Regions from separate parts of the Arthrobacter sp. NPDC058288 genome, predicted to be linked through region 3. Evidence: riboswitches for the same ligand, from Rfam matches in the RefSeq annotation. Region 3 holds a riboswitch; each other region holds the start of a gene.
What was found. Region 3 has a riboswitch for thiamine pyrophosphate ahead of ACFVWT_RS06010 (bifunctional hydroxymethylpyrimidine kinase/phosphomethylpyrimidine kinase). Riboswitches for the same ligand answer to the same signal wherever they lie in the genome.
Positions count from the first base shown of each region.

Region 1: it holds a riboswitch for thiamine pyrophosphate, as region 3 does, so the genes downstream of both, thiO (glycine oxidase ThiO) here and ACFVWT_RS06010 (bifunctional hydroxymethylpyrimidine kinase/phosphomethylpyrimidine kinase) in region 3, are expected to answer to the same signal.
Region 2: it holds a riboswitch for thiamine pyrophosphate, as region 3 does, so the genes downstream of both, ACFVWT_RS12385 (ECF transporter S component) here and ACFVWT_RS06010 (bifunctional hydroxymethylpyrimidine kinase/phosphomethylpyrimidine kinase) in region 3, are expected to answer to the same signal.

Region 1 covers NZ_JBHVYH010000001.1:745,618-755,007, forward strand. Annotated here, with positions in the region: gene ACFVWT_RS03490 (RNB domain-containing ribonuclease) at 1-604, opposite strand, end outside; gene ACFVWT_RS03495 (ferritin-like fold-containing protein) at 646-1,320, shown strand; gene thiE (thiamine phosphate synthase) at 1,321-2,022, opposite strand; TPP riboswitch at 2,049-2,168, shown strand; gene thiO (glycine oxidase ThiO) at 2,155-3,516, shown strand; gene thiS (sulfur carrier protein ThiS) at 3,513-3,749, shown strand; gene ACFVWT_RS03515 (thiazole synthase) at 3,755-4,576, shown strand; gene ACFVWT_RS03520 (4a-hydroxytetrahydrobiopterin dehydratase) at 4,600-4,950, shown strand; gene ACFVWT_RS03525 (hypothetical protein) at 4,966-5,268, opposite strand; gene ACFVWT_RS03530 (DUF3107 domain-containing protein) at 5,319-5,543, opposite strand; gene ACFVWT_RS03535 (TetR/AcrR family transcriptional regulator) at 5,595-6,281, opposite strand; gene moeB (molybdopterin-synthase adenylyltransferase MoeB) at 6,348-7,547, shown strand; gene ACFVWT_RS03545 (SDR family NAD(P)-dependent oxidoreductase) at 7,593-8,636, shown strand; gene ACFVWT_RS03550 (glutamyl-tRNA reductase) at 8,665-9,390, opposite strand, start outside.
Region 2 covers NZ_JBHVYH010000003.1:292,478-301,867, forward strand. Annotated here, with positions in the region: gene ACFVWT_RS12355 (O-succinylhomoserine sulfhydrylase) at 1-224, shown strand, start outside; gene ACFVWT_RS12360 (hypothetical protein) at 261-584, opposite strand; gene ACFVWT_RS12365 (glutamate--cysteine ligase) at 613-1,839, opposite strand; gene ACFVWT_RS12370 (UDP-N-acetylglucosamine 1-carboxyvinyltransferase) at 1,913-3,436, opposite strand; gene ACFVWT_RS12375 (energy-coupling factor transporter transmembrane component T family protein) at 3,545-4,348, opposite strand; gene ACFVWT_RS12380 (ABC transporter ATP-binding protein) at 4,345-5,985, opposite strand; gene ACFVWT_RS12385 (ECF transporter S component) at 6,002-6,634, opposite strand; TPP riboswitch at 6,708-6,850, opposite strand; gene ACFVWT_RS12390 (DUF4235 domain-containing protein) at 7,002-7,265, shown strand; gene mnhG (monovalent cation/H(+) antiporter subunit G) at 7,378-7,812, opposite strand; gene ACFVWT_RS12400 (monovalent cation/H+ antiporter complex subunit F) at 7,802-8,080, opposite strand; gene ACFVWT_RS12405 (Na+/H+ antiporter subunit E) at 8,077-8,622, opposite strand; gene ACFVWT_RS12410 (Na+/H+ antiporter subunit D) at 8,619-9,390, opposite strand, start outside.
Region 3 covers NZ_JBHVYH010000001.1:1,251,777-1,261,166, forward strand. Annotated here, with positions in the region: gene ACFVWT_RS05990 (DUF4233 domain-containing protein) at 1-286, shown strand, start outside; gene ndk (nucleoside-diphosphate kinase) at 325-744, shown strand; gene ACFVWT_RS06000 (vitamin K epoxide reductase family protein) at 831-1,502, opposite strand; gene ACFVWT_RS06005 (Rne/Rng family ribonuclease) at 1,973-5,341, shown strand; TPP riboswitch at 5,458-5,555, shown strand; gene ACFVWT_RS06010 (bifunctional hydroxymethylpyrimidine kinase/phosphomethylpyrimidine kinase) at 5,561-7,129, shown strand; gene rplU (50S ribosomal protein L21) at 7,454-7,762, shown strand; gene rpmA (50S ribosomal protein L27) at 7,824-8,087, shown strand; gene obgE (GTPase ObgE) at 8,205-9,390, shown strand, end outside.

The sequences.
Region 1 (9,390 bases), 510 kb from region 3:
CGCGCTTGATCCCCACCTCCCTGAGGAGCAGGAGGACGGGGGCGGCACTGCCGGAATCCAGGTCGGCCTGGACGCCCGTGTAGTTGAGCTTCGCCCGGCTCCGGATCCTGGCCCGGCGCACCAGCACCGACTCCACGCGGGCCGCCGCATCCAGGTCGAACTCCCAGACGAAGGCGCCGCACAACTGGCCGGCGAGGAGGCTGCCGGCCTGCTCGCTGATGGCTTCGGGGTGCAGGGGAATCCGCCCGTCCGGGGCGTAGAACGTCTGCCCCCGGCGGCGCGTCTCGGCGTCGAGCGCTCCTCCCGGCGCCACGAAGGACGGCACGTCGGCGATGGCGTAGAAAACCTTGTACCCGTCGCCTGACCGCTCGATGAAGAGGGCTTGATCCAGGTCAGTGGAAGAAGGAGGATCGATGGTCACAAAGCCCACGTCGGTGAGGTCAAGATCAGGCATCTTGTGCTCCGCAATGGCCGCCAGCGCATCCCGCAGGACATCATCGGGGAAGGGCCCGGGCAGCTCCAACTCCGTGCGCAGCGCGTTCAGCGCTTCGGCCAGGCGGTTGGTCTGTTCGTGGACACTTGGAGTCAGATGATGATGTGACACGAAAGTCAGATTAGCTCTATTTGCGCCATTAGTCTTGGACGATGAGCTCATCCCCGGCCGACACCGCTCGCCACAACCGCTTCATCGCAGACCTGTTCGGAATGATGGCCTATGGCGAGCTCTCAGCCTTCGAGAGATTCGCCGCTGACGCGCGGTATTCGCCCACCCTCCACGACCGGGCCGTGCTCGGCAGGATTGCCGTGGTGGAGTTCCGGCACTACGAGTTGGTGAGCGCCCGCCTGGAGGCCATGGGGATCGACGCCGAGGATGCCATGCTGCCGTTCCAGGCAGCCGTGGACTATTTCCATTCGCGGACGCGCCCGGCCGACTGGTACGAATCACTGATGAAGGCCTACGTGATCGATACCGTATCAGCCGACTTCTACCGGGCCATTTCCCGCTATCTTGACGCCGGAACACGGGACGTCATCGAACAGATCCAGGCTTCCGACGAGACAACGGAAGTTCTCCGCGAACGGCTGAGGAGTGCCCTTGCCGATGATCCCAGGCTTGCTTCCAGGCTTGCACTGTGGGGCAGGCGGCTGCTGGGCGAAGCACTGACCCAGGCGCAGCGGGTGAGCTACGAACATGCTTTCCCGGGAAGCCTGATCGACGGCGGGGACAGCGCCGCCGCGAAAGAGTTGGTCAGCGGGCTGACCGCGGGGCTGGCGGAGAAGCATTCCAGCCGGATGAGGCAGCTCGGCCTGACCGGATAGTCAGGATGCGCCCGCGTCGAGGGCTGCCAGCAGCGAGCTCGCGGCGGCGGCGGGGTCATCGGCCTCCGTGATGGCGCGGACCACCACGATCCGCTGCGCTCCTGCCGCCACCACCTGCTTAACGTTGCCCAGGTCGATGCCGCCGATGGCGAACCACGGCAGGGGCGCTCCGTCAACGCTTGCCCCCCCGGCACCGGCAGCTGTCCTGCGGGTGGCTTCTGCCGCATAGCGGACCAGGTCGAGGCCGACGGCGGCACGGCCCGGCTTCGTAGGAGTGGCCCACACCGGCCCGACACAGAAGTAATCCAGTCCGGCGGGACCGCGGGATGCGCCGATGGCGGCATCGATCTGTGCGGGGCTGTGCGTTGACAGGCCGATCACTGCTTCATTGCCGAGGAACTTCCGGGCCGAGGCCAGGGGGAGGTCCTTCTGTCCGATGTGGAGCACCGGCGCGCCGGAGAGCGAGGCGATGTCCGCGCGGTCGTTGACTGACCAAAGACGGCCGTGGCGGCGGGCCGCGGCCCCCAGAACCTCGAGCACCTCAAGCTCTTCGGCCGCCTCCAGGTTCTTGTCCCGGAGCTGGATGATGTCGACGCCGCCGGCGTAGGCGGCCTCAACGAAGTCGGCGAAATCGCCCCGGGCCGTGCGGGCGTCGGTGCAGAGGTACAGGCGGGCGTCGGTCAGGAGAGCTTGCTCGGTCATGGCATAAGCCTAGTTCCCCTAAACTGGGGGAGTACCGCGGGAGCCCGCCGCAGCTGTCACAAAGCTGCAGGGCTGAGAGGGCGTCAGAGCCGACCGCTTGACCTGATCCGGTTAGTACCGGCGTAGGGAAGGATGACAATGACCCCCCAGCCCCCAGCAGTCCGCCCGCACGCGCGCAGCCGCGACGAGCATGACAGGCGCCTCACCGCCGACGTCGCCGTGATCGGCGGAGGAGTCATCGGGCACGGCATCGCCTGGGAAGCCCGGCAGTCGGGCAGGTCTGTGATGATTATCGACGACGCACCGGGAACGGGCGCGAGCTGGGCCGCCGCCGGCATGTTGGCCCCCGTCAGCGAACTCCACTACCAGGAGGAAGACCTCCTGGAGCTTATGCTCCACTCCTCGGGACTGTGGCCGGCATTCGCAGCCGGCCTGGAATCCGGGCGGCAATCCCGTGAACCCGGCGCCGACGATCCGGGCACGGGCTACCTCACGACGTCGACCCTCGCCGTGGGTGCCGACGCCGCAGACCGCCGGGCGCTCGCCGACCTGCGCGGCGTCCAGCAGGCCAGCGGCCTGACGGTGGAACCGCTGACAGTCAGGGAAGCCCGGGCGCAGGAGCCGTTGCTGAGCCCGGGGATATCCTGCGCCTTCGAGATTCCGGCAGACCATCAGGTGGATCCCCGCAAGCTCCTTGCCGTGATCTCGGATTCCCTGCCCGGCTCCACCGTGCGTGAGCGGGCCGCCGGCCTGCTCTGGGAGGACGGGCGGGTCAGCGGCGTCAGCCTGGCCGGGGGCGGCACGGTGCACGCAGGCGAAACGATCCTTGCCAACGGTCTGGAAGCCGCGTCCCTGGACGGCCTGCCACCCGGGCTTCAGCTTCCGCTCCGCCCCGTGTACGGCGACATCCTGCGCCTGCGTGTCCCCGCCTACCTGCAGCCTCTGGTGACATCCACAGTCCGTGGAATGGTCCACGGAGTTCCCGTTTACATCGTGCCCCGGCAGGACGGCACCGTGGTGATCGGGGCCACGCAGCGTGAAGATGCGCTGTCAGGAGCGGGCACCGCTGCCGCCATGGCCGCGCCTGCAGGATCCTCAACCCCCGCAGGGTCGGCCGTCTCCGCCGGCGGCGTCTACCAGCTGCTCCGCGACGCGCAGGTGCTGGTTCCCGCCGTCGCCGAACTGGAACTGCTCGAAGCCACGGCGAGGGCCCGCCCGGGGACCCCGGACAACGCGCCGCTGCTGGGCCGCGTGGCAGACGCCGGAACCGGCCTGGATATTGCGGGCCTGATCATTGCCACCGGATTCTTCCGGCACGGCGTCCTGCTCACCCCTGCAGCGTCGTCCATCTGCAGGCAACTGATGGACGGCGACACCGATCCACGCTGGGCTCCGTTCCGGCCCGACCGGTTTTCGGGCCTTTCGGCCGGACCGGCAACTCCGGCAACGCCCGTACACACCGTCACAATTGACCCGAACAAGGAAACAGCATGAACATCACACTGAACGGCACGGCACATGCGGTGGCCGACGGCGCGTCCGTCACCACCCTCATCAGCCAGGTCACCGGCAGGAACCTCGCGCCCAACGGGCAGGCTGCCGACGGCCAAAAGCTGGGGGTGGCGGTGGCGCGGAATTCCGAGGTGGTGCCGCGCAGCCAGTGGTTCGTCACGGCACTGGCCGAGGGCGACGACGTCGAACTTGTTACCGCGGTACAGGGAGGTTGAGCATCATGGCAGGAACAACGGTTGCAGGCGCGGCAGGGACCGGGCAGCAGGCGGCAGCGGACCCCTTCATCGTGGACGGCGTCCCGCTGGGATCACGGCTGATCATGGGCACCGGCGGTGCGCCCAGCCTGGACGGACTGGGGGCTGCCCTGATCGCGTCCGGCACGGAGCTGACCACCGTGGCCATGCGCCGCTACTCGCCGGCGGAAACAGGCTCGCTGTTCCAGCTCCTGGTGGACCACAACATCAGGGTCCTGCCCAACACAGCCGGTTGCTTCACCGCGAGGGACGCCGTGATGACGGCGGAACTGGCGCGGGAGGCGCTGGAGACGGACTGGGTGAAGCTTGAAGTGATTGCCGACGAACACACGCTGCTGCCGGACGCCGTGGAGCTGGTGGACGCCACCGAGCAGCTGGTAAACCGCGGGTTCAAAGTGTTCGCCTACACAAATGACGACCCCGTGCTGGCACTTCGACTGGAGAACCTCGGTGCCACCGCAGTCATGCCGCTCGGGTCCCCGATCGGCACCGGCCTGGGCATCCTGAACCCGCACAACATCGAACTCATCGTTTCCCGGGCCTCCGTCCCCGTGGTGCTGGATGCGGGCATCGGCACGGCGTCGGACGCGGCGCTCGCCATGGAACTGGGTTGCGACGCGGTGCTGCTGGCGACAGCGGTGACGCGGGCACAGAACCCGGCGATGATGGGGCAGGCCTTCAAACACGCAGTCATCGCCGGTAGGCTGGCGAAAGCGGCAGGACGGATCCCGCGCCGCGAGCACGCTCTTGCCTCGTCGGCAATGGAAGGCCGGGCGGAGTTCCTGTAGGCGTACCATCCAAGGAGCCAGCGGTGACAGGCACGGAAGACACTCTCAACCAAACCCAGATTGACGCCGCCCTCGCAGAGCTGCCCGACTGGCGGCACCAATCGGGTGGCCTGGTGACCGTCTTCAAGGCTCCGACCGCGGCCGCTGCGCTTGAGCTGATTGCCGCCGTCGGGCGCCTGGCTGAGGAACAAAACCACCACCCGGACCTGGACTGGCGTTACAACAGGGTGTTTATCCGCTTTACGTCCCACGACGCCGGCACGCAGGTGACAGGGCGGGACGTTGCCGCGGCGGCGGCCGTCAGCTCCGCTGCCGCCGCCGTGGCAGCGGTGGCCGTTCCAGCCAAGTACCCGCCCCGCGCCCCCAGCACTTAGAGCCGCAGCGCTTATTTAGAGCCGCAGTGCCGCGGTGAGCTCCTTCGTGTCATACAGGGCACGCTTCCGGCCCAGGTACACCGCGGCGGCGAGAGCCGCCCCGGTGCCCAGGACCATGGGGAGCACCCACGGAATCCACGTCAGGCCCGGCTGGTAACCAAGCCCTGCGGCCATGAAGATGATCCAGCTCAGCATCCCCACGGCAGTCGCCACGCCCGCCGGCATGCCGATGCCGTACTTCGCATGCCGCCTGTCGTTGGCCCAGACAACAAAACCTGCGGCCACGGTCACGAGGGCCACGATTACCAGGGAAAGCATTCAGCGAACTCCTTGCTGCAGGGCGGTTCGGGACGAGGTGAAGCTGTGGCCTAGAGCTGGCCGAAACCGACGCGGCGGGCTTCCTCGGCGCCGATCTCAACGTAACCCAGGACATTGGCGGGAATAATGACCACGCGGCCCTTTTCGTCAGTCAGGCGCAGTTCAGCGCCTTTGCTAATGGATTCCTCGACGAGCTTTGCCACCGAGTCAGCATCCTGAGCCGATTCCAGCACAATTTCGCGGCCAATGTTCTGAATGCCGATCTTTACTTCCACAGCGAGGCCTCCCAGCCAATCAAAGTTCTAAAGGTGTTCTCTATTTGTAGTCTAGGTTTCCTTGGGAAAGCGCGAGATTCCGCGCCAAGCTAAACGATAGATCAGGTCGCTGGCCACATCGATGTCCAGGTTCCCGTCGGTTTCCAGCCAATAGCGTGCGCTGACCTGGGCCATGCCGGCGAGTCCACGGCCCAGCAACTGGGCCTCCAGCATAGGGAGCTTGGTGTCCTCGGCGATGACCCGCGCAATGGCGTCGGCAAAAGTCTTGTTGAATGTTTCAAGCCTGGAACTGACATCGCTGTCATTGATCAGGTCCGATTCAAACACCAGCCGGTGGGCCTGGTCGTCGCTGGCAATAAAGCGGTAGTAGGCACGCATGACCGCCTGGACGCGCTCGTCGTTGTCGTCGGTGGAATTCAGCGCACCCATCATGAGGTCCGTGAGTGCACTGAGGTGGCTGTCCAGCAGGGCGAGGTAGAGCTCGCGTTTGGAAGGGAAGTGCTGATAAAGCACCGGTTTGCTGACATGGGCGGTTTCAGCGATCTCGTCCATGGCGGCGCCGTGGTAGCCGTTGGCCACAAAGACTTCCTGGGCGGCCGCCAGCAACTGGGCGCGTCGTTCGTCACGCGGGAGCCGCGCCGAACGCGCACCGCCGGTCCGCGCTTGTCCCGCGGCTGCCTTCCCGGCCTGTGTCCGATCAACCGGTGCATGATGAACCACTGTTGGCCTTCTTTCCATTGCAGTTACCTACACTTTACGCGCGGGTAATATGACCTTGCGGCATCTTCGGGCATACATTGAAGTATGGCTTCCACGATCACCGCAACTGCTGTCCCTGCAACCCTGGATCCTCTCGTGGAACCGGCGGATGCCCTGACCGCCGAAGAGGTGGAGCGCTACTCCCGCCACCTCATCATTCCGGAGATCGGCACGCCAGGCCAACGCCGGCTCAAGAACGCCAGGGTCCTGGTCATTGGAGCCGGCGGACTGGGCTCGCCGGCACTCCTCTACCTTGCCGCCGCGGGCGTGGGAACCTTGGGAATCATCGACGACGACGCCGTTGACCTGAGCAATCTGCAGCGACAGGTCATCCACGGCGTTGCGGACGTGGGGCGGTCCAAGATCGAGTCAGCACGCGACTCCATTGCCGCGCTCAACCCCTTGGTGGATGTTCAGCTCCATAATGTGCGGCTCGACGCCTCGAATGCACTCGAGTTGTTCGCGGACTACGACCTCATCCTGGACGGCGCGGACAATTTCGCCACGCGCTACCTGGTCAACGACGCCGCAGCCATTCTCGGCAAGCCCTATGTCTGGGGCTCCATCTTTCGCTTCGACGGCCAGGTGAGCGTGTTCTGGGAGAAGCACGGCCCGACCTACCGCGACCTCTACCCGGAAGCACCGCCGGCCGGTTCGGTGCCGTCCTGCGGCGAGGGCGGCGTGTTCGGGATGCTGTGCGCCGCCGTGGGCTCGCTCATGGTGACCGAAGCGGTCAAGCTGATCACCGGCGTCGGACGTTCCCTGCTGGGGCGCGTCGCGCTGTTCGACGCCCTCGGCGGCAGCTGGCGGGAGATCAAAGTGGCACGGGACCCGGCAGCCGAGCGCATCACGGAACTCACAGACTACGAGGCGTTCTGCGGAATAGTTCCGGAGGCAGCCACGGCCACAGAGAACACTGTCACGGCCACGCAGCTGGCCACCATGCTGGCGTCGCGAAAAGCCGGGCTGAAGGACTTCGACCTCGTGGACGTCCGGGAACCGGGTGAGCACGACATCGTAAGGATCGACGGGTCCGTCCTCATCCCGCAGGGCAGGATCCTGGCAGGGGAGGCCTGGGCGGAGCTGCCCCAGGACAAGGACATTGTGTTCCACTGCAAGGCCGGGACGCGCTCGGCAGCCGTTCTGGCTGCGGCCCGCAAGGCGGGCTACCAGCGGGTCAGCCACCTCGACGGCGGCATCCTGGCCTGGGTGCGGGAAGTGGAACCGGGCAAGCCGGTTTACTGAGCAGCACTCTGAGCAGTCGAACCACCGCCCGAGAGGGGACCAGGCATGAACCAGGACAACAACAGGACCCCGCAGCGAAAAATCGGCTCGGGATTCGGCAAGGAGTCGACGGCAGCAGAGGTCCTTGCCGGCATCGGCCTCGGCGGGAAGACGGCCATTGTGACGGGCGGGTACTCCGGCCTCGGGCTGGAGACGGTCCGGGCGTTGGCGTCCGCCGGTGCCCGCGTCCTGGTGGGGGCGAGGAGGCCGGACCACGCCCGGCGGGTTCTGGAAGCGGCAGGGATTGCCGTCCCGGAGTCGGGCTCGCCGGCGGCCCTGATGGCGGGCGGAAGTGTGGGCGTGTCAGCCCTGGACCTGGCGGACCTGTCAAGCGTTCAGGCCTTTGCCGACAGCTTCCTGTCTCCGGCGTCCGAAGAATCAGGCACGGGCCTGGACATCCTGATTAACAACGCCGCGATCATGGCCAGCCCCGAGCAACGGGTCGGCCCCGGCTGGGAGTCACAGTTCGCAACCAACCATCTGGGCCACTTCGCGCTGACGAACCTGCTGTGGCCCGCCCTCGCGGCCGGGACGGGCGCACGCGTGGTCTCGCTATCCTCCACCGGGCACAAGCTTTCGCCCATCCGCTTCGACGACATCAACTTCGACGCCGGCTACGACAAATGGAAAGCCTATGGCCAGGCCAAGACTGCCAACTCCCTCTTTGCCGTGCAACTGGATTATCTCGGCCGGAACTCGGGCGTTCGGGCCTTCGCCGTACATCCCGGCGGCATTATGACTGAACTGCAGCGCCACTTGCCGCGGGCGGAGATGGTGGCCGCGGGCTGGATGGACCAGAACGGGAACGTCGATGCCAGGTTCAAGACCCCGGAACAGGGTGCCGCAACCTCGGTGTGGGCCGCAACGTCTCCGCTGCTGGAGGGGATGGGCGGGGTCTACTGCGAGGACTGCGACATCGCGGAGCCCACCCGGACCGGAACCCCCGGAGCCCGGATCAGGGGAGTGGATGCGCACGCGGTGGATCCGTCGGATGCAGCACGCCTGTGGGCGCTCTCGGCGCAGATGACCGGTATTAGCGCCTTCGGCTGACGTTCGAGCCTGGCCGGCGTACGGGCCGTTAGGCGGTCTCCCGCCGCGCATCAGCAGGCTCGTGGCCTGCCCGGCTGTGGTCCACGGGGCATTCGGCGGCCGGAGCGGCGGCCGGCTGCTCAACAGTGATCCCGTACAGCGCATCAAGTGCCGCGATGTACTGCTCCTGTTGCCCGTTGGAGGCCAGCTCACGGGCCCGGACCGTGGGGACGTGCAACAGCTGCTTGACCATCCGCCGCAGAGCGAACTCGACTTCCTCGGCAGCGGCCGTGCAGCCGTGGCGTGCCCGGACCTTCTCCATTTCGGCGTCGAGGACGTTCATGGTGTGGCGGCGGAGGGCGACGATGGCCGAGTCGACGGACCTGGCTTCGCGTTCCTGTTCAAAGGCTGCCGCGGCGCCGGTGACGATGCCGCTGGCCTGGGCCAGCGATTCGGCCTGCTCCTGGGGAGCGGCGAGCCGCACGGATTCGAGCGTCAGCAGCTCAACGCCGTCGAGCTCGCCGACGGCCGGATCGAAATCATGCGTGAGAGCAAGATCAATGGCGATCAGCGTCTGGGCGGACCTCTCCCGTACGCGGGCGAGCTCCTCCGCCTCAACGCGGGTGTCGGAGCCGCTGCATCCGATCATGACATCCGCTGCGGCCACTGCGGCGGGAAGTGAATCGGCGTCGAGGGCCGTACCTCCGCGCGTGGCCACGAAGCCTTCGGCGCGTCCGGAGGAGGAAAAGACGGAAATGTCCGTGCATCCGCGTTC
Region 2 (9,390 bases), on a different contig from region 3:
CAGCCTTTGCGCTGCTGGACGCGCTGCGGATCATCGACATTTCCAACAACCTTGGCGATGCCAAGACGCTCATCACCCACCCGGCCACCACGACGCACCGCGCCATGGGGCCGGAGGGCCGCGCGGCGATCGGGTTGAGCGACGGCGTGGTCCGGCTGTCCGTGGGACTCGAGGATGTTGACGACCTCATGCGCGACCTGGAGCAGGCGCTCAAGCAGATCTGAGGGACGGCTACCTGTTTCTTCCTGCCCCGCCGAACGTCAGGTGTCCAGTTCCCAGTGCAGGCGGATCGCTTCGGCTATCGGGCCGGCCGCAACGTCCACGGTGAAAGCCACGGGCGCGGTTCCGGTCTCTTCGATGACGGTGTCATGGTAGACGCGCCCGCATGCCGGGCACAGCGTGTAGAGGTCCTCGTCCCCCGGCCACTCGGCCAGCCCGGGCGGGACGGGAGTTCCCTCGCCAAGGTGCACGGGCATGCCTTCGGAGTTGGCCTGGATCAGCCCCTCGTCGCTGACGGTGTTTCCGCAGACGCAGGTGATGGTGGTGACATCGTGTCCCGTGACTGTTGCGTATTCGGTTTCCATGGCGCGCTCCGGGGTAGTAGGAACCTGTTCACGACTGGCGGACGCGCAACAGCACGGGCGCCTTCTCGCGCGCGGTGATGGCCTCGGTCCGGCGCATGCTCACGTCCACAGCGTGGGCGACCACTGCGGCCAGCCCGGCAGCGGCGTCCGAGGTCCTGGCAAGGCCTTCCTGCATGGCAACACGCTGTTGTTCCGAACCGGTCCCCCGGCCCAGGATTCTCCGCACGCCTTCCCGGGCAAGTTCCAACTCGTCCTGTTCCGCCAGGACTGGCGCCACATAGTCCACCAGCGCGTCCACCACTTCCTCTGCGGGAGCGGGACGGAACGTGCCGAAATCCAGAAGGTCTCCCCGGAGCCCGCAGTTGCTCGCCTGCCACGCGGCCATCCGCAGCAGCACCGTCGGCACGGGCGAGGGGTCCACACCGGCCCGCCATTCCCTGCTGGCCGATTCCACCAGGCCGCGCACCAGGACGGCGATCAGGGCGGCGTCCTCGGCCTGCAGGCAGACGTCCGCAACCCGGACTTCCACGGTGGGATGGTTGCGGGAAAGCCTCGCGTCAAAATAGATCATGCCTTCGTCAAGCAGCACGCCGCTGTCCAGCAGCCGGGTGACCACGCGGCGGTACATGGAGTGCGTCCCGAAGATCTGCGAGGGACCCGACGTCGGCCAGCGGTTCCAGGCCTGCGTGCGGTAACTCTCGAAGCCGGTTTCCACGCCGTTCCAGTACGGCGAGTTCGCGCTGAGCGCGGTGAGCACCGCCAGCTTGTCCCTGATCCGGTCGATGACGGCCACGCCTTCTTCCGGGGATTCGACGAAAGTGTGGACGTGGAACCCGCAGGTCAGCTGCTCGTGGACGGTGAGGCCAAAGCGCTCCTGCATGGTGGCATAGCGGGGATTCGGCGTGGTGTGCGTCGTGGAGGCAATCGGCGAAGTCGCCAGCGCGGCCACCCGCGCATTGTGCTTCTTCGCGGCGGTGTCCGCCAGGGCCCGGCCCTGGAGGATCTGGAGGAGCAGCTCCTCATAGTTCAGGCACGGGCGGGTTTGCGTTTCGATCTGCTCGAGTTTCAGTTCGGCAGTCAGTCCGGTGTCGTTGTCGTCACGGGTTGGATCGTGGGGGTCCGGGATCCGGGGTTTGTCCGGGGCATCGTCCGCAGCAAGCTTCCGCCCTGCCAGCAGGGCGTCCGCCAGCGCCAGCGGCTCCCCGGTCACGGGGTCCACAATCAGCAGCTCTTCCTCAACCCCGAAAGTTCGCATGCATACATTGTGCTCCTGTACGGCCCTGTACGACAGGCGCCGCAACGGCGCCTGTCGTACAGGGCAGGACGGGTCAGTCCTGGAAGTACTCGATTTTGGCGCCGATGGTGTTGAGCCGCTCGGCCAGGTCCTCGTACCCGCGCTCGATCACGTAGATGTTGCGCAGCTCGGACACCCCGCGGGCGGCCAGCATGGCCAGCAGGATGCATGCAGCGGGGCGCAGCGCCGGCGGGCAGCCCACCTCGGCGGCACGCCACCGCGTGGGTCCATTGACATAGATCCGGTGCGGATCCAGCAGCTGGACCCGGGCGCCCAGCTTGTTGAGCTCGGTCAGGTAGATGGCGCGGTTCTCATAGACCCAGTCGTGGATCATGGTCTGGCCTTCGGCATTGGCGGCAATGACGGCGAAGAAGGGCAGGTTGTCGATATTCAGGCCCGGGAACGGCATCGGGTGGATCTTGTCCGTGGGGGCATGCAATGCGGAGGGTTTGGTGGTGACGTCCACCAGCCGGGTGCGGCCGTTACGGGCGAAATACTCCCCGGAAATCTCGAGCTCCTGGCCCATCTGCTCCAGGGTGGCGAGTTCGATCTCCATGAACTCGATGGGAACCCGGCGGATGGTGACCTCGGAATTGGTCACGATGCCGGCGGTGATGAGGCTCATCGCTTCGATGGGGTCCTCCGACGGGAAGTATTCGATGTCGACGTCGATGGAGGGCACCCCGGTGATTTTCAGCGTGGTGGTCCCCACGCCGTCGATCTCCACGCCCAGGCCCTGCAGGTAGAAGCAGAGATCCTGGACCATGTAGTTGGGGCTTGCGTTGCGGATCACCGTGGTGCCGCGGCGGTGGGCGGCGGCCATAATGGCGTTTTCGGTGACCGTGTCGCCGCGTTCGCTCAGTACAAAGGTGCGGTTGTCGCCGTCGGCCGGCGGAGCCTGCACCGAATAGAAGCCCGAGGTGGCTTCCACGGACAGGCCGAACTGGCGCAGGGCCTGCATGTGCGGCTCCACGGTGCGGGTGCCCAGGTCGCAGCCGCCCGCGTACGGGAGCCGGTACTCCGCGGACTCGTCCAGGAGCGGTCCCAGCAGCATGATCACGCTGCGGGTGCGGCGGGCAGCCTCCACGTCCATGGAATCCAGGTCCAGGACGGCGGGGCGGCGGATCTGCAGGTCGTTGGCATTGAGCCAGGTGCATTCGACGCCGATGCTCGTGAGGACCTCCACGATCCGGTTCACTTCCTCGATCCGTGCCAGCCGGCGCAGCGTGGTGGTGCCGCGGTTGATGAGGCTGGCGCAGAGAAGGGCAACTCCGGCGTTCTTGCTGCTGTTGACGTCCACCGAACCGGACAGCGTGCGGCCGCCCTCCACCCGGAGGTGTGTCATCTGCGGCCGGCCCACTTTGACGATGCTGCGGCCAACAATGGCCTCGAGCCGCTGGATCATTTTGAGGCTGAGGTTCTGCTTGCCCTGTTCCATCCGGGCGATGGCGCTTTGGCTGGTGCCCAGCTCGGCCGCCAGCTGCCCCTGGGTCCAGCCCTTTTCGCCGCGGGCATCGCGGAGCAGCAGGCCAACGTGTTCAGCAGTCTCTTGAGTCATACAAGAAAAATATCACGCATGAGCTATTCGGGGGCGCGAAACGCCGCAAAGCGCTACCTAGCTCACAGAATATTCACCTCATGCGATATGCGGTGTGATAGCCGGCCGCTATTGCTGCCCGAGGAACACCATGTTCCACGTTCCCGCCGCAACGGCCGCACAGACCGCCACGGTGGCGATCAGCACACCGCCGAGAACCACCCAGATGTCCAGCGTGCTGTACGTGGACTCACGCGCCCAGGTCCGCTGCGCACCGCCAAACCCCCGAGCCTCCATAGTGACGGCCAGCCGTGAAGCCCGGCGCACGGCCTGGACCAGGAGTCCGAAGCTCTGCCCCAGCGTCGCCCGGAGGCGCTGCACCGGGCTCCCGTGCGAACCCACGCCGCGGGCGCGCCGGGCCATGCCGATTGTCTGCCATTCCTCGGCCATCAGCCCCACGAGCCGCATGGCGGCCAGCGTGCCCAGCACAAAGCGGTGCGGCAGCTTCGCTTTCTGGGCCAGGGCGTCGGCCAAGTCCGTGGGGTCCGTGCAGCTCATCAGCAGCACCGCGGGAAGGGCGATCGCCAGTCCCCGCAGCAGGAATCCCAGCCCGAGCTCCAGTGACCCTTCACTGATGGACCAGATGCCGACGTCGAGCAGTATCCTTCCGGCGTCCGGCGACAGGATCGAGGTGCTCCAACCGCCCAGTGCGGCCGCCAGGATCAGCGGCCAGCCACGCTGCCAGAGCAACGCGACGGTCAGTCCGGCCAGCGGAAAGAGCAGCAGCTCGAAGGCCAGCGCAACGGAGGCGGACACCCAGTCGATGGACAGCGCCAACACCACGGTCATCAGCATGACGACGGCGAACTTGGCCAGCGGATTGGCCCGGGTCAGCAGGGCGTGGTTGGCCTGGAGGGTCAGCGCTTCCCTCATGGTGCAGCCACCTCCGGGTTGCGCAGTCCGGACCGGCCGGGTTCTGGCGCGCCCAGTTTCAGCTCGGTGCCGCCCAGGACATCGCTGAACTCCTGGTCGTGGGTCACCGACACCACGGCGGTGCCGGCGTCGAGGAGTTCGGACAGGAAGGATGCGAGCTCGGCCCAGGTGTTGGCGTCCTGGCCGAATGTGGGCTCGTCGAGGATCAGCACGCGGGGATGTGCGGCCAGTACGGTGGCGACGGACAGCCGGCGCTTCTCCCCGCCGGAAAGCGTGTAGGGGTTCGCGTCCACCAGCTTGGTCAACCGGAGGCGCTCCAGGAGTTCGTCCACGCGGTCCTCGCCGTGGCCCAGGTGCCGCGGGCCGAACATCAGCTCATCCAGCACCCGGCCGGTGACGAACTGGTGCTCCGGCTCCTGGAACACGGTTCCGATCCGGGAGATCAGCTGCTCCGCCTTCCACTTGTACGGGTCAATGCCGGCGCCTTCGCTGAGGTCAAGCGTGGCGGAAACCGTCCCCGCCACCGGCTGGAGCAGCCCTGCGAGGGTCAGGGCAAACGTGGACTTTCCGGAACCGTTGGGCCCCGTGATGGTCAATGCCTGGCCCGCCCGGACCTGCGCGGTAATGCCGGACTGCACCGGGACCGGCGGGACGGCCTTGAAGCGCCGCCGGCGGGGGCGTTCGCGGGAGACTGCGAGGTTCTCCGCGGCCAGCAAGAGGTTCCCGGCCCCCGGATCTCCGTTGGCGCCGGAGGTCCCGGAGGCACCCGGCGCTCCCACGCCGTCCGGCTCCAGGGCTGCACCGGTTCGCGCCCGGGTGGCGGGAACGTATCCCGGCACCCAGACGCCTGCGGCAACGAGCATGTCCCGCGCCTGCGCCAGGACCTGGTCCGGGGGGCCGTCCAAGAGCACCGCGTTGTCCGTGGCGGATCCTGGCTGCAGCACCACGATCCGGTCCACAAGGTCTTTCCAAACGCCCACGCGGTGTTCCACCACCACCAGTGTTGCCCCGGTCTTGTCCAGGCACCGGCCCACGGCGTCGCGGACTTCCAGGACGCCCGCAGGGTCCAGGTTGGCAGTGGGCTCGTCGAGGAGCAGCAGTCCCGGGCGCATGGCGAGGATGCCGGCAAGCGCGAGGCGCTGCTTTTGGCCGCCGGACAGGGCCGACGTCGGGTGGTCCAGCGGCAGGTGGGCCAGTCCGACGTCGTCGAGCGCCGCTCCGACGCGCGTCCAGATGTCCGCGCGCGGGACGGCGAGGTTCTCTGCGCCGAAGGCGACGTCGTCCCCTACGCGGGAAAGGACCACCTGCGTCTCGGGGTCCTGCTGCATCAGGCCGGCGCGCCCGCGCTGCAAACGCGGCGGGGCGCCGTCGATCAGCAGGGTGCCGGTCTCGTCGGAGTCGTCGGCATCTGGCGTTCCGTCGTGGCGGGCTCCGGAGTCGCTGTCCCCGAGCACCCCGGCGAGTGCGTGCAGCAGCGTGGATTTGCCCGCTCCGGAAGGACCCAGCAGCAGCACGCGTTCGCCCGGCTGGATGTCCAGGTCCAGGCCCTGGACGGCAGGGAGGGGCCGGCCGGCATGCCGCCAGCCCCAGCCGCGCGCCGTAACCGCTGCCGGGCGGACGGTGTCGGAAGACGTCATGAGCAGTGTGCGTTCATCAGGAGAAGACGGGCTCCGTCGCTGCCTTGCGGGAGGCGAAGGAGCTCAGCACGCCGGTCCGGGCCAGGCCGCGGGTGGCGAGCCAGGACAGGCCTCCGGCGATGATGGCGCCCGAGATGGCCGTAAAGATGATGTAGGCCAGCTTGTCGCCGGCGGCGTAGGCGATGTTCCAACCCCACGGGGCGAACGAATCGTTCAGGCCGCAGAAGAGGCCTGCGGCGGCACCGGCCAGCAGCGAAACGGGCAGGTTGAACTTCCTGTAAACGAACACCGCGAAGATGATCTCCGCACCGAGCCCCTGCACGAAGCCGGAGAACAGCACGGAGGCACCATACTGCGACCCCATGATCAGCTCACCGGTGGCGGCCACTGTTTCGCAGAACAGGGCCGCTCCGGGCTTGCGGATGATCAGCATGCCCAGGACGGCGGGAATCATCCAGCCGCCTGCGATAAGGCCGGTCAGCGGCGGGTAGACGGCGTTCATGGGCGGCGAAACTGCGGCGGCCCCCTGGGACCAGGCCCAGAAGATGACACCACCGGCTACGGCGATCAACGCGGCAACCACGATGTCCACCACACGCCAGTTGTACTTGCTGTTGCCAAGCGTCTGCTTGGCCGTCATTCCAGTCATTTTCTTCCTCCTGAGGTACAGGAGGGGAGAGTGTTCCCCGGACCGTCCACGGCTTCCGCCGCCTGCTGCCGGACACTCTGAGAACTCGACTCCCTTGCGCCGGTACTAACCGGATCAGGTTCGAGGGTCTGCGGCTGTCCGCACTCTCAGCGCCCGCCTCCGGTTCCCTGGAATATTCCAGTGATGCCCGACGGCGACGCTCCCCTGTCGTATCAATTCGCCCTTTGTGGGCGTGGATCAGTTTACACCCGCGGACCCGCGAAATCCCGGTGCGGGTGTCACAATGCGCGGTGATCCGGGCGGGGTGATGCGGTTAGGCTAGGGGAAGCCCTGTTTCCGTCGTTTCCCACCTGTAAGGGGTACTGGAGTGAGTTTCTTCATCAAGCTGCTAGGAACCGGAGTGAGCCTGCTTGCCGGATTTGCCGGCACCAAGGCCGTTGACGTCGTCTGGGAAAAGATCACCGGCCGCAAGCCCCCGAAGGGCGACAAGGACGACGTCCCCACCACCCTGCGCAGCGCCCTGACCTTCGCACTGATCTCGGCGGCTGTCAGCGCCATCATCCAGGTCCTGGCCAACCGGGGCACCCAGCGTGCCATCACCCGCTTCGCCAAGAGCCAGGACATCGTTTAGTCCCACCCGGGAGAGTTTTTGTCCAGATAACGGGAGGTAATTGACCTCCAAGTCGCGATATCTGGACAAAAACTCCACCAGGGGTGGCGCCCCGGAACTTGCGGGCCGCCACTTAGGCTGCGCCGTCGTCGTCCTCGTCGGCGGCGCGCTTTTCTGATTCCTGCCTCGCGGCGGCCTTCTTGTCGGCTGCCTTCAGCACCACGGCCTCCAGTTCATCCGTGGTGAGCAGTTCCTTGTGCAGGTGCTTGGTGCGGTAGCCTGCCCGGCCCACCATGTGGGCGGACACCGGAACGGTGAGCACCTGGAAGATCCACGCCACGAACAACACGGGCCACACCCACCAGGTCCGCAGCTGCAGGCCCACCGAGGCCAGCAGCAGGAAGAGTCCCAGCACCTGGGGCTTCGTGGCGGCGTGCATCCTGCTCATCAGGTCGGGGAAGCGCAACAGGCCGATGGCCGCACCGAGGGACATCAGGGCGCCCACCACCATAAAGACGGCCGACACTGCATCAATGACTGTGTCCACGGCGGAGGGTTCAGGATTCATGGGGCTGCTCCCGCCGGTCGGCCACGAAGCGCGCCACGGTCACGGATCCAATGAACCCGATGATGGACAGCGCCACGAGCAGCATCAGGTTGTTCAGGTGCCCGTTGACGGCCATGTCAATGCAGAGCGTGGCACCGATGATGGCCAGCAGCACGTCAGAGGCCAGCACCCGGTCCAGCAGGGACGGGCCGATGGCGATCCGGACAATCGCCCCGGCTGCCGCCAGGGACAGGATCACGGCCGTTACGGTCAGGACGACGTCCATCATGCGCCCACCTCCTGTTTCAGTGCGGCCAGTTCCTCGCGGGTGCCCATAATCCTGATGAGTGCCGCCTCGGCATCCCGGACCTCTTTGCGCAGGTTCACAATGTCCTCTCCGCTCCGCACATTGAGTCCGTGGATATAGAGGGTGGACGTGGAGCGGTCCACTTCCACCACCAGCGAGCCCGGAATCAGCGAGATGACGTGGCCGGTGGCGGTCACCATGAGGTCCGAGTGGCTGCGCAGCTTGACGGCGACGACGGCGTTGGTCACCTTGGGCCCGCGGGCCAGCGCCAAGTACAGCACCTGGAAGCTGGCGGCCACCACTTTGCCCAGGAACACGATTGCGAACGGGACTGCCCGCACAATGCTGAAGCGGCCGCCCAGCTCCACCGGGGGCAGGTAGAAAAGCCGTGCCACCACAACGGCGATCAGCGCACCGAACAGCAGGTTACCGGGGCTGAAGTCCTGCCAGAGCGCGGCCCAGACGAACACCAGCCAGACCAGCAGGGGCAGTTCCTGCCGGATCGAGATCCGTCGCCGGTTCATTTCTTCCCCTCCTGCTGTGGGACCCCAGGCTGTCCAGGCTCAGGCTGCGCGATCGGGGGCACGGGGGCGTTTTCGCCCAGCACGGCCTGGATGTACGCGGACCGGTCCAGCATTTCCACGGCCGACTGGTCCGCCACCCGGAAGAGCGGCCCGGCAAAGACGGTGAGTGCCACGCCGAAGGCAACAAGGCCCAGGGTTGATCCCACCATGGTCCGCGGCAGCAGCGTGACGTTGCGCTTGCCCGCGCGGTCGCCCGTGTCGGAGTCCTCAGGAGCCGCCAGCAGCACAGGGTCCGGGTTCTCTGCGTCCTCGGGCTTGCGCCAGAACGCGCGGTTCCAGACACGGGCGACCGCCAGGAGCGTCAGCAGGCTGGTCACAACGCCGCCGATCACCAGGGCGTAGGCCAGCGGGGTGCCAAGCTGCACACCGGCCTGCAGCAGCCCGAGCTTGCCCAGGAAACCCGAGAACGGCGGGATGCCGGCCAGGTTCATGGCGGGGATGAAGAACAGCAGGGCCAGGATCGGGGACAGTTTGGCCAGGCCGGCGACGCGGTCGATCGACGAGCTTCCGCCGCGGCGTTCGATCAGGCCGGTGACCAGGAAGAGGCTGGTCTGGATGGTGATGTGGTGGGCCACGTAGAACACCGCAGCGCCAAGTCCGGCCACCGAGGACATCGCCAGCCCGAACACCATGTAGCCGATGTGGCTCACCAGGGTGAACGAGAGCAGACGCTTGATGTCGCTCTGGGCCAGCGCACCGAGGATTCCC
Region 3 (9,390 bases):
CCCGCCGGCAGTGATCCTCTCGGCGGGCATCGTCCTGAGCCTGGTGCTGGTGTTCACCTGCGCGGTGCTGTCCAAGCCGTGGGGCGTGGCACTGGGCTGGATCCTCCAGCTTGTCCTGATCTTCACCGGATTCATTGAACCCATGATGTTCGTGGTGGGAATCCTTTTTGCCGTGGCCTGGTGGTACGGCATCAGGACCGGCATCCGGATTGACCGCGAGTCCGCCCAACGCGAACGCGAACAGGCCGAATGGGACGCCGCCCACCCTGACGGCGAAACCAACTAGACTTATTCCGACCCCACACCAACCACATTGGAGCAGCTGTGAGCATTGAGCGCACCCTCGTCCTGATCAAGCCCGACGGCGTGACCCGCAACCTGACCGGCGCCATCCTCGGCCGGATCGAAGCCAAGGGCTACACCCTCACCGAGCTCAAGAAGGTCGACGCCAGCCGCGAACTGCTGGAGCAGCACTACGAGGAGCACGTAGGCAAGCCGTTCTACGAGCCCCTCGTCGAGTTCATGCTCAGCGGGCCGGTCGTCGCCGCAATCTTCGAGGGCCACCGCGTGATCGAGGGCTTCCGTTCGCTCGCCGGTACAACGGACCCGACGACGGCGGCGCCCGGCACCATCCGCGGTGACTTCGGCCGCGACTGGGGCCTGAAGGTGCAGCAGAACCTGGTCCACGGTTCCGACTCCGTAGAGTCCGCCGAGCGCGAGATCAAGATCTGGTTCCAGGACTAGCTGCCGCCGGCGCGAACGTACAGATAAGGCCCCCATTTCTTCGGAAACGGGGGCCTTATCTGTACGTTCGCGCTTTTTCTTTGGCCTTAGTAGCCGGACGTCCCGATGAAGACCTGAATGAAGGCAAAGAAGATCGTGGCGATGACGGCAACGTACAGCAGGGCGACGGCGATCCAGCCGGAGTCGCCGGCGATCTTCGCGGCGCCGGCCGGAAGCCTGATCACTCCGTGCGTGATGTTCCGGGCCGTGACCCACACAAAGAGCGGAATCATTGCGGCCCACACCACCATGCAGAACGGGCACAGGATATGGATGGAGTACAGCGCCTGGGACCACAGCCAGACCACGAAAGCAAAGCCCAGCGTGACACCGGCCTGTAGGCCGAGCCAGTACCAGCGGGCAAACCTGGCTCCGGAAAGCACAGCCATGCCGGTGGTGATCACCACGGCGAAGGCCACGATGCCAATGAACATGTTGGGGAAGCCGAAGAGGGAACTTTGCCACGTCTGCATGACGGCCCCGCAGGAAACCCAGGGATTGACGTCGCAGGCCGTGACGTGGTTCGGATCCTTGAGTACTGCCAGCTTTTCCAGGACGAGGGCACCGGAGGCGAGCCAGCCGATAGCGCCTGTGATCACCAGGAGCCAGCCAAACGGTTTGTCCCGGGTCATGGGCGGCAGGCCTTCCTGGGCCGCTGCATGCTCGTGGAGGTCGCCGTCCACCACGTTGTTCTGCATGGAATTGGAGATGCTGGGCATGGGATGTTGCGTCCTTTTTCTCGAGGGCTCCTCGCCCTGATTGTAACGCCGCAGACTGGATGGGCCGCACAGGCTCCTCGTGGCCGTGCCCTGATTATCCGCCGATCGGTCCCGCTTCCCCCTCTATTGAGTGAGCGTATGAGAGAATGAAGCTGGCTGGAATGCGATCCACATTCGAATTCCGGTCCGGTGGCTTGTTTGTAAGACCGCCAATGATGAGCAGGGCACGCTCCGGATCCACGATCGATCCCGGCCTCCCGGCAATGCCATTGGACGGCACCTGGTTGTGGCTTTCAGGAACAACGGGTTTCAGAACAACGCCGCCGGCCCTCCAGGGCTGCCGCACCCCACTGCCGGTGCGAACCTGAGGGTATCCAATTGACTTCTGTCAACGCCTGCGGGTTTTGACAATATGTGCCCCAATGGGTGCCGGATGTGGCGGTGCGTCAGGGGCAGGAGTGTCGCCACATATGGATAATGACCAGGTTCTAGCCGTTAATGAAGAAGCCGCTGCCGGCGAAGAGGCTGCAGCGCCCCAACCGCCCAAGAGGGCAGTACGCACCAGGCGCAAGGCCGCCCCGAAGGCGGAAGCTGTAGACACCGCAGAAGCCGGCGAAGCGGAGGCAGCTCCCGCGGAGGCTCCCGCAGCCGACGCCGCCGCGGAGGGAAAGCCCCCGGTGCGCCGCAGCCGTTCACGCAAGAAGGTGGAGCCCGCCGAGCCGCTCCCGGTCTTCGCCGATGACGCCACTGAACCCGTTGAGGCAGGGCAGGCTGCCACTGCACCCGTAGCGGAGGCAGCAGAAGTCGCCGAAAAGCCCGTCCGTCGGCGCACCTCGCGCGCCAAGGCCCCCGCCAAAGCCGCCGAAGCCTCCTTGGTCGCCGAGCCTGCCGTGGCCGAGGATATGGACGCCCCGGGTGCCTCGGCTATTTCCGGGCCGGCAGCCGAAGCAGAAGCAGTGGCCGCCGCAGGCCAGGGAACTGAAGTCCCGGAACCTGAAGGACAGCAAGCCGCGGGACAGCAAGCCGCCGCTTCCGTGACTGCTGAGCCTGAGGAGCCCGCCGCAGCCGAGGCCGCCAGCCCCGTCGGCGCGCTCTTCCTGGAACCCGGGTCAGTGACATCCATGATTTTCCAGGCACCGGACCTGAGCACCGTGGTCCGTCCCGCAGCCGCACCTGCCGTGGCTAAGGAAAACGACGAGGAAGACACGGAAGAGGACACCGAAGATGTAGACGCGGGTGGCTCGCGCCGCCGCCGCAGCCGCGGACGCCGTGGCCGCAGCCGAGTGACTGACCGGGACACTGCCGGTGAGACCGAATCCGCCGAAGGCGCCGCCGGCGACGAAGAATCTGATGAGGAGTCCACCCGGACCGCGGACGACGGCGTTACCTCCCGCCGTCGTCGCCGCCGCCGCCGCGGTGACCAGGACCTTGAACTGACGGGCGGGGGAGACGATGACCCGCCCAACACGGTGACCCGGGTCCGTGCACCCCGGGCCATCAGCGAGGCGCCGGTCAACAACCGCGTCACGTCAGTCAAGGGATCAACCCGGCTTGAGGCCAAGAAGCAGCGCCGCCGCGAATCCCGCGACACAGGCCGCCGCCGTACCGTCATCACCGAGGCCGAGTTCCTGGCCCGCCGGGAGTCGGTGGACCGCCAGATGATCGTCCGCCAGCGCGACGACAGAATCCAGATCGGTGTCCTGGAGGACGGCGTCCTGGCTGAGCACTTCGTCTCCAAGACGCAGCAGGACTCTTTGATCGGCAACGTCTACCTGGGCAAGGTCCAGAACGTGCTGCCCTCCATGGAAGCCGCTTTCGTGGACATCGGACGCGGACGCAACGCCGTCCTCTACGCCGGTGAAGTCAACTGGGACGCCGTCAACCTCGAGGGCAAGCAGCGCCGGATCGAGAACGCGCTGAAGTCCGGCGACTCCGTGCTGGTGCAGGTCACCAAGGACCCGGTCGGCCACAAGGGTGCCCGCCTGACCAGCCAGATCTCGCTGCCCGGCCGCTACCTCGTGTACGTTCCCGGCGGCTCCATGACCGGGATTTCCCGCAAGCTGCCCGACGTCGAGCGCAACCGCCTGAAGCGGATCCTCAAGGACCGCCTGCCGGAAGACGCCGGCGTCATCGTGCGCACCGCTGCCGAGGGCGCGTCCGAGGAAGAGTTGACGCACGACATCAACCGCCTGCGTGCCCAGTGGGAAGGCATCGAAAGCCAGGCCACCTCCACGAAGATCCTTGCTCCGGAGCTCCTCTACGGCGAACCGGACCTCACCATCAAGGTTGTCCGGGACGTCTTTAACGAGGACTTCTCCAAGCTGATCGTCTCCGGCGAGGAAGCATGGGACACCATCGAGGCGTACGTAACGTACGTGGCTCCGGACCTGGTGGGCCGGCTCGAGAAGTGGACCAAGGACACGGATATCTTCTCGGCCTGGCGGATCGATGAGCAGATCCACAAGGCCCTGGACCGCAAGGTCTTCCTTCCCTCCGGCGGCTCCCTCGTGATCGACCGCACCGAAGCCATGACCGTGGTGGACGTCAACACCGGCAAGTTCACCGGCAGCGGCGGCAACCTCGAGGAAACCGTCACCAAGAACAACCTGGAAGCGGCCGAGGAAGTCGTCCGGCAGCTGCGGCTGCGCGATATCGGCGGCATTATTGTCATCGACTTCATCGACATGGTGCTCGAATCCAACCGCGACCTCGTGCTGCGCCGCATGGTGGAGTGCCTTGGACGCGACCGGACCAAGCACCAGGTTGCTGAAGTGACCTCGCTGGGCCTCGTGCAGATGACCCGCAAGCGCATGGGTACCGGGCTCCTGGAAGTCTTCGGCGAGCAGTGCGAGGCCTGCGCCGGCCGCGGCATTGTCACCCACGACGAGCCCGTGGAACACCGCCGCGCCAACGTTGTGGCCGCCGAGCACCACGTGCCGCGGACGGAAGCCCAGCAGCCTCCCCGGACGGAGCGTAAGAGCCGCCGCCGCGGCAAGGGCGGCCAGCCGTCTTCAGAGACTGCCCCGCTGACGCCGGCTCCGGTGCACCACGAGCCCACTGACGCCGAGCGCCATGCCAAGGCTGAAGCGACACGCGTGGCGTTGGCCAACATCGCAGCGGCAGCGCATGCTGCCCACCTGCACGATGCCGAGACAGGCCATGCAGCCCCTGCGGCCGCACAGGCAAGTGCCGCACAAGCAGTAGGCCACGCACTGGCCGCCCAGGCTCCCTCCGGGCAAACCGGAGCGCCGGCCGGGGGAGGGGCGGCCCAGCCGTCCACCACCCAGCCCGCCACGGCACGGCCGGCCAAGGTGTCGGAAACTGAAGCAGCAGCCGCAGGACGGCCCGCAGCCGTCCTGACGTTCGGCGGCGAAAAGGTGGCACTGCCGTTTGTTGAGCATGCCGGCGAAGCACCTTCGTCCGGAGCGGCCCTGACTCTGGACCGGCTCGCTGAGGCTTTCGCGCACCTGGGTGAACCGGCTGCCGCTGAGGCTCCGGCGTCAGCGACTGAACAAGAGCTGGCCCCGGCCGAACAGCAGGCACCCGCCCGTGTTCCGTCGGCCCAGGCGCCGGCAGCACCCGCTGCTGAAGCCGACTACACCGACCACACTGCGGGACAGGGCCGCGCGCGCCGTCCCCGCCGTCACCGGAGTGCCAGCCGTGCCCAGGGCGCAGCCAACGAGACGTCCGTGGAACACCACGAAACTGCTCCGGTGGCCGCGTCAGGGCACACGCACGAAGCAAAGGCGCCCGAACCGGCGAAGAAGGACGTGCCCGCCAAGGCGCCGGTCAACGAGCCGATCATCCTCGGTGTGGGAGTACCGGCCTCCGAGCTCTGATCCCACAGCTCTCTGATCCCACACGCTGACATCGCGGGTGCGGCCCGGACTGGCGTAGCAATGCGCCGGTTTCGGGCCGCACCCGCGAGTTCGTTGCGGGGAAACAGCTAGGCTAGGGGACTGACACGGGGTGCCGCGCACAGGGCCGGCTGAGATCCACACCCGTTGAACCTGTCCGGTTAGCACCGGCGAAGGGATGTCTCCTTGGCCTCATCATTCCTGCCCAGCCCCGCCTCCGAAGCCGCCCACGAATCACCGGGCGGTGCCGTCCTGCGCAGCACGCCCCGGGTCCTGGCCATCGCCGGTTCCGATCCGTCCGGCGGGGCGGGGATCCAGGCGGACCTCAAGAGCATTGCCGCAAACGGCGGATACGGCATGGCTGTCATCACCGCACTGACGGCGCAGAACACCCGGGGCGTTCGGGCCGTGCACGTTCCCCCGGCTGAATTCCTGACGGCCCAGCTTGAGGCCATCAGCGATGACATCACCATTGACGCCGTTAAGATCGGCATGCTGGGCGACTCGGCGGTGATTGCCGCGGTCCGCGGCTGGCTGGAGAAGGCCCGTCCCGCCGTCGTGGTTCTCGACCCCGTGATGGTCGCCACCAGCGGGGACAGGCTCCTGCAGGAGGCAGCCGAGGCGGCACTCCGCGAGCTCCTGCCACTTGCCGACCTCGTCACGCCCAACCTGGCGGAACTGGCGATGCTCCTCAACGAACCGCTCGCGGGCGACTGGGAGGCGGCGCTCGCCCAGGGAAAGCGGCTGGCCGCCCAGGCCGGCACCACTGTGCTCGTCAAGGGCGGACACCTCGACGGCGGGGAGTGCCCTGACGCGCTTGTCAACACTGCTGGGCTGCTCGCCCAGGACGTTGTGGTTGTCCCCGGCGAACGGATTGACACCAGGAACAGCCACGGCACCGGCTGCTCCCTGTCTTCGGCAATGGCCACCGCGCAGGCGAGGCTGGGGGACTGGGAGGCGTCCTTGCGGACGGTGAAGCCATGGTTGCAGGGGGCGCTCCGGGAGGCCGGCGCCCTGGATGTGGGAACAGGCAACGGCCCGGTGCACCATTTCCACCATCTGGCCCCCAAGGGCCACGGGGCGCCGGCCGAAGGCGAGTTCGCTGCGGCGCTGAGGCAGGACGCCGGACCGGACCTGGACGCCATATACGGGCTGGACTTCATCCGGGGCCTGGCCGACGGCTCCCTCACCGAGCAGCACTTTGCGTATTACCTGGCCCAGGACGCCATCTACCTCAACGGATATTCCCGGGTGCTTTCCCGTGCTGCCGCGATTGCCCCCACCGAGGCGGAGCAGCTGTTCTGGGCACGGTCGGCGCAGCAGTGCCTTGAAGTCGAGTCCGAACTGCACCGGACCTGGCTCAGCACGCGGAACGTGGACGGAGGGCTGGGTCCGGTCACTAAGTCCTACGGGGACCACCTGCTGGCCTCTTCAGTTTCGGGCAGCTACGGGGTGCTCGTGGCCGCGGTGCTCCCGTGCTTCTGGCTGTATGCCGAGGTGGGTGCCACCCTGCACGGGGAGTTCCTCGCCGCGGGAGCGCCGTCCGGCCACGCCTACGCGGACTGGCTCCGCACCTACGCCGATGAGGAGTTCGCCGCCGCCACGAGGCAGGCGGTGCGCATCGCCGACGACGCCGCCCGTGCCGCGTCCGCAGCGGAACGTCGGGCCATGCGCCTGGCCTTCCGGCAGTCGTGCCGGTACGAGGTGGAATTCTTCGACGCGCCGCGGCTGCATGCTGCACCGCAAAGCGATCCGAAGCCGGTACGATAGTGGGGCACGGTTTCCGGAAGTCGTTGCGGCAACAGTCTGTTTCACGCAGAGTGGCGCCTATCACGTACTACCGCCGGAGCCAGCCTCATTTGCGGCCGAAGGCAAAATTAGCGTATTCTAGATCTTCGGTGCTTACGCCAACACTTGGGTTATAACCTCAGAACGGTCCGTTTGGAATTCCAAATGGCATTGTTCCTTGGATAACTCATGGGTTCCCCCGGGGAATCCACCGGCGTTGAGGCACAGCGTGAACCAGGCCAAACAATTGGCCCCGGGTTCCGCACGCAAATCTAGTAATAAACGTCGAGAGAAGTGAGTTCCCCAGTGGTGTACGCGATTGTCCGCGCAGGCGGCCGCCAAGAGAAGGTTTCCGTTGGAGACTTCGTTACCCTGAACCGCGTCCCCGGTGGAGCCGGCAGCACCATTGAGTTGCCCGCACTGCTCCTGGTGGACGGTGACAAAGTCACGTCTGCTGCTGCGGACCTGGCCAAGGTAACGGTTACGGCTGAGATCCTTCAGGACCTTCGTGGTCCGAAGATCGTCATCCAGAAGTTCAAGAACAAGACCGGGTACAAGAAGCGCCAGGGTCACCGTCAGGAACTGACCAAGGTCAAGATCACCGGTATCAAGTAACCTTCCGTTACTTTTCAGGTTTTCAGCAGATTCCCCAGAATTTTTAAGGCAGGCATTTCAAATGGCACATAAAAAAGGCGCGAGCTCCACTCGCAACGGTCGTGACTCCAACGCCCAGTACCTCGGCGTCAAGCGCTTCGGCGGCCAGGTAGTTTCCGCAGGCGAGATCATCGTCCGCCAGCGTGGCACCCACTTCCACCCGGGTGCCGGCGTTGGCCGCGGCGGCGACGACACCCTGTTCGCACTGACCCCCGGCGCCGTTGAATTCGGTACCCGCCGCGGACGTCGAGTCGTGAACATCGTTGCTGCTGCAGCTGCAGAGTAACAACAAGATCCAAACCGGTGGAGCGGGCCATGATGGCCCGCTCCACTGTTCTTTTAACCGCATTACAATCAATTTGGGCGTCCAAGACGGTCAGGTTAAGCAATAGAGGAGATTCACGTGGCGAGCTTTGTAGACCGGGTAGTACTGCACGTATCCGGCGGTACCGGCGGTCACGGCTGTGTCTCCGTCCACCGCGAGAAGTTCAAGCCCCTGGGTGGTCCCGACGGCGGCAACGGCGGTGACGGCGGGGACGTCATCCTGCGCGTCGACCCGCAGACCACCACGTTGCTGGACTACCATCACGCCCCCCACCGCCACGCCACCAACGGCGGACCCGGCATGGGCGACTGGCGCGGCGGCAAAAACGGCGAAACGCTGATCCTTCCCGTCCCGGAAGGCACCGTCGTTAAGACCAAGGACGGCCGCGTCCTGGCCGACCTCGTCGGCGAAGGCACCGAGTTCGTCGCGGCCGCAGGCGGACCGGGTGGACTGGGCAACGCCGCGCTTTCCTCGCAGAAACGCCGCGCCCCCGGCTTCGCCCTGCTGGGCATCGAAGGGGAGTCCAGCGACATCGTCCTGGAACTGAAGTCCATTGCGGACATCGCCCTCGTGGGATTCCCGTCCGCGGGCAAGTCCAGCCTCATCGCCGCCATGTCTGCGGCACGCCCCAAGATCGCCGATTACCCCTTCACTACGCTGATCCCCAACCTGGGAGTTGTCCAGGCCGGCGACGTGCGCTTCACCATCGCAGACGTCCCCGGCCTCATCGAAGGGGCCAGCGAAGGCAAAGGCCTGGGCCACCACTTCCTGCGGCACGTGGAACGCTGCGCAGCTTTGGTGCACGTTTTGGACTGCGGTACGCTCGAAGCTGACCGCGATCCGCTCTCCGACCTCGCAATCATCGAAGCCGAACTCGAAAAATACGCGGTCGACATGAGCTACGCCGGCACCGACGGCGAGGTCGTCCCGCTGAACCACCGGCCCCGGCTGGTTGCCCTGAACAAAGTCGACCTGCCGGACGGCAAGGACATGGCGGAGTTCGTCCGGCCCGAGCTTGAGTCCCGCGGCTACCGGGTGTTTGAGATCTCAGCCACGAGCCATGAGGGCCTACGCCAGCTTGGCTTCGCCATGGCAGAGATCGTCAAGGCCGCCCGCGACGCCGTGGCCGCCACGCCGCCGAAGGTGCACGCGCCCGTGCTGCGCCCCCGCGCGGTCAACGAAGCCGGCTTCAAGATCCGCCGCGAGGAAAAGAACCTCGAGCCGCTGTTCCGCGTCCTGGGCGACAAGCCCGTGCGCTGGGTGA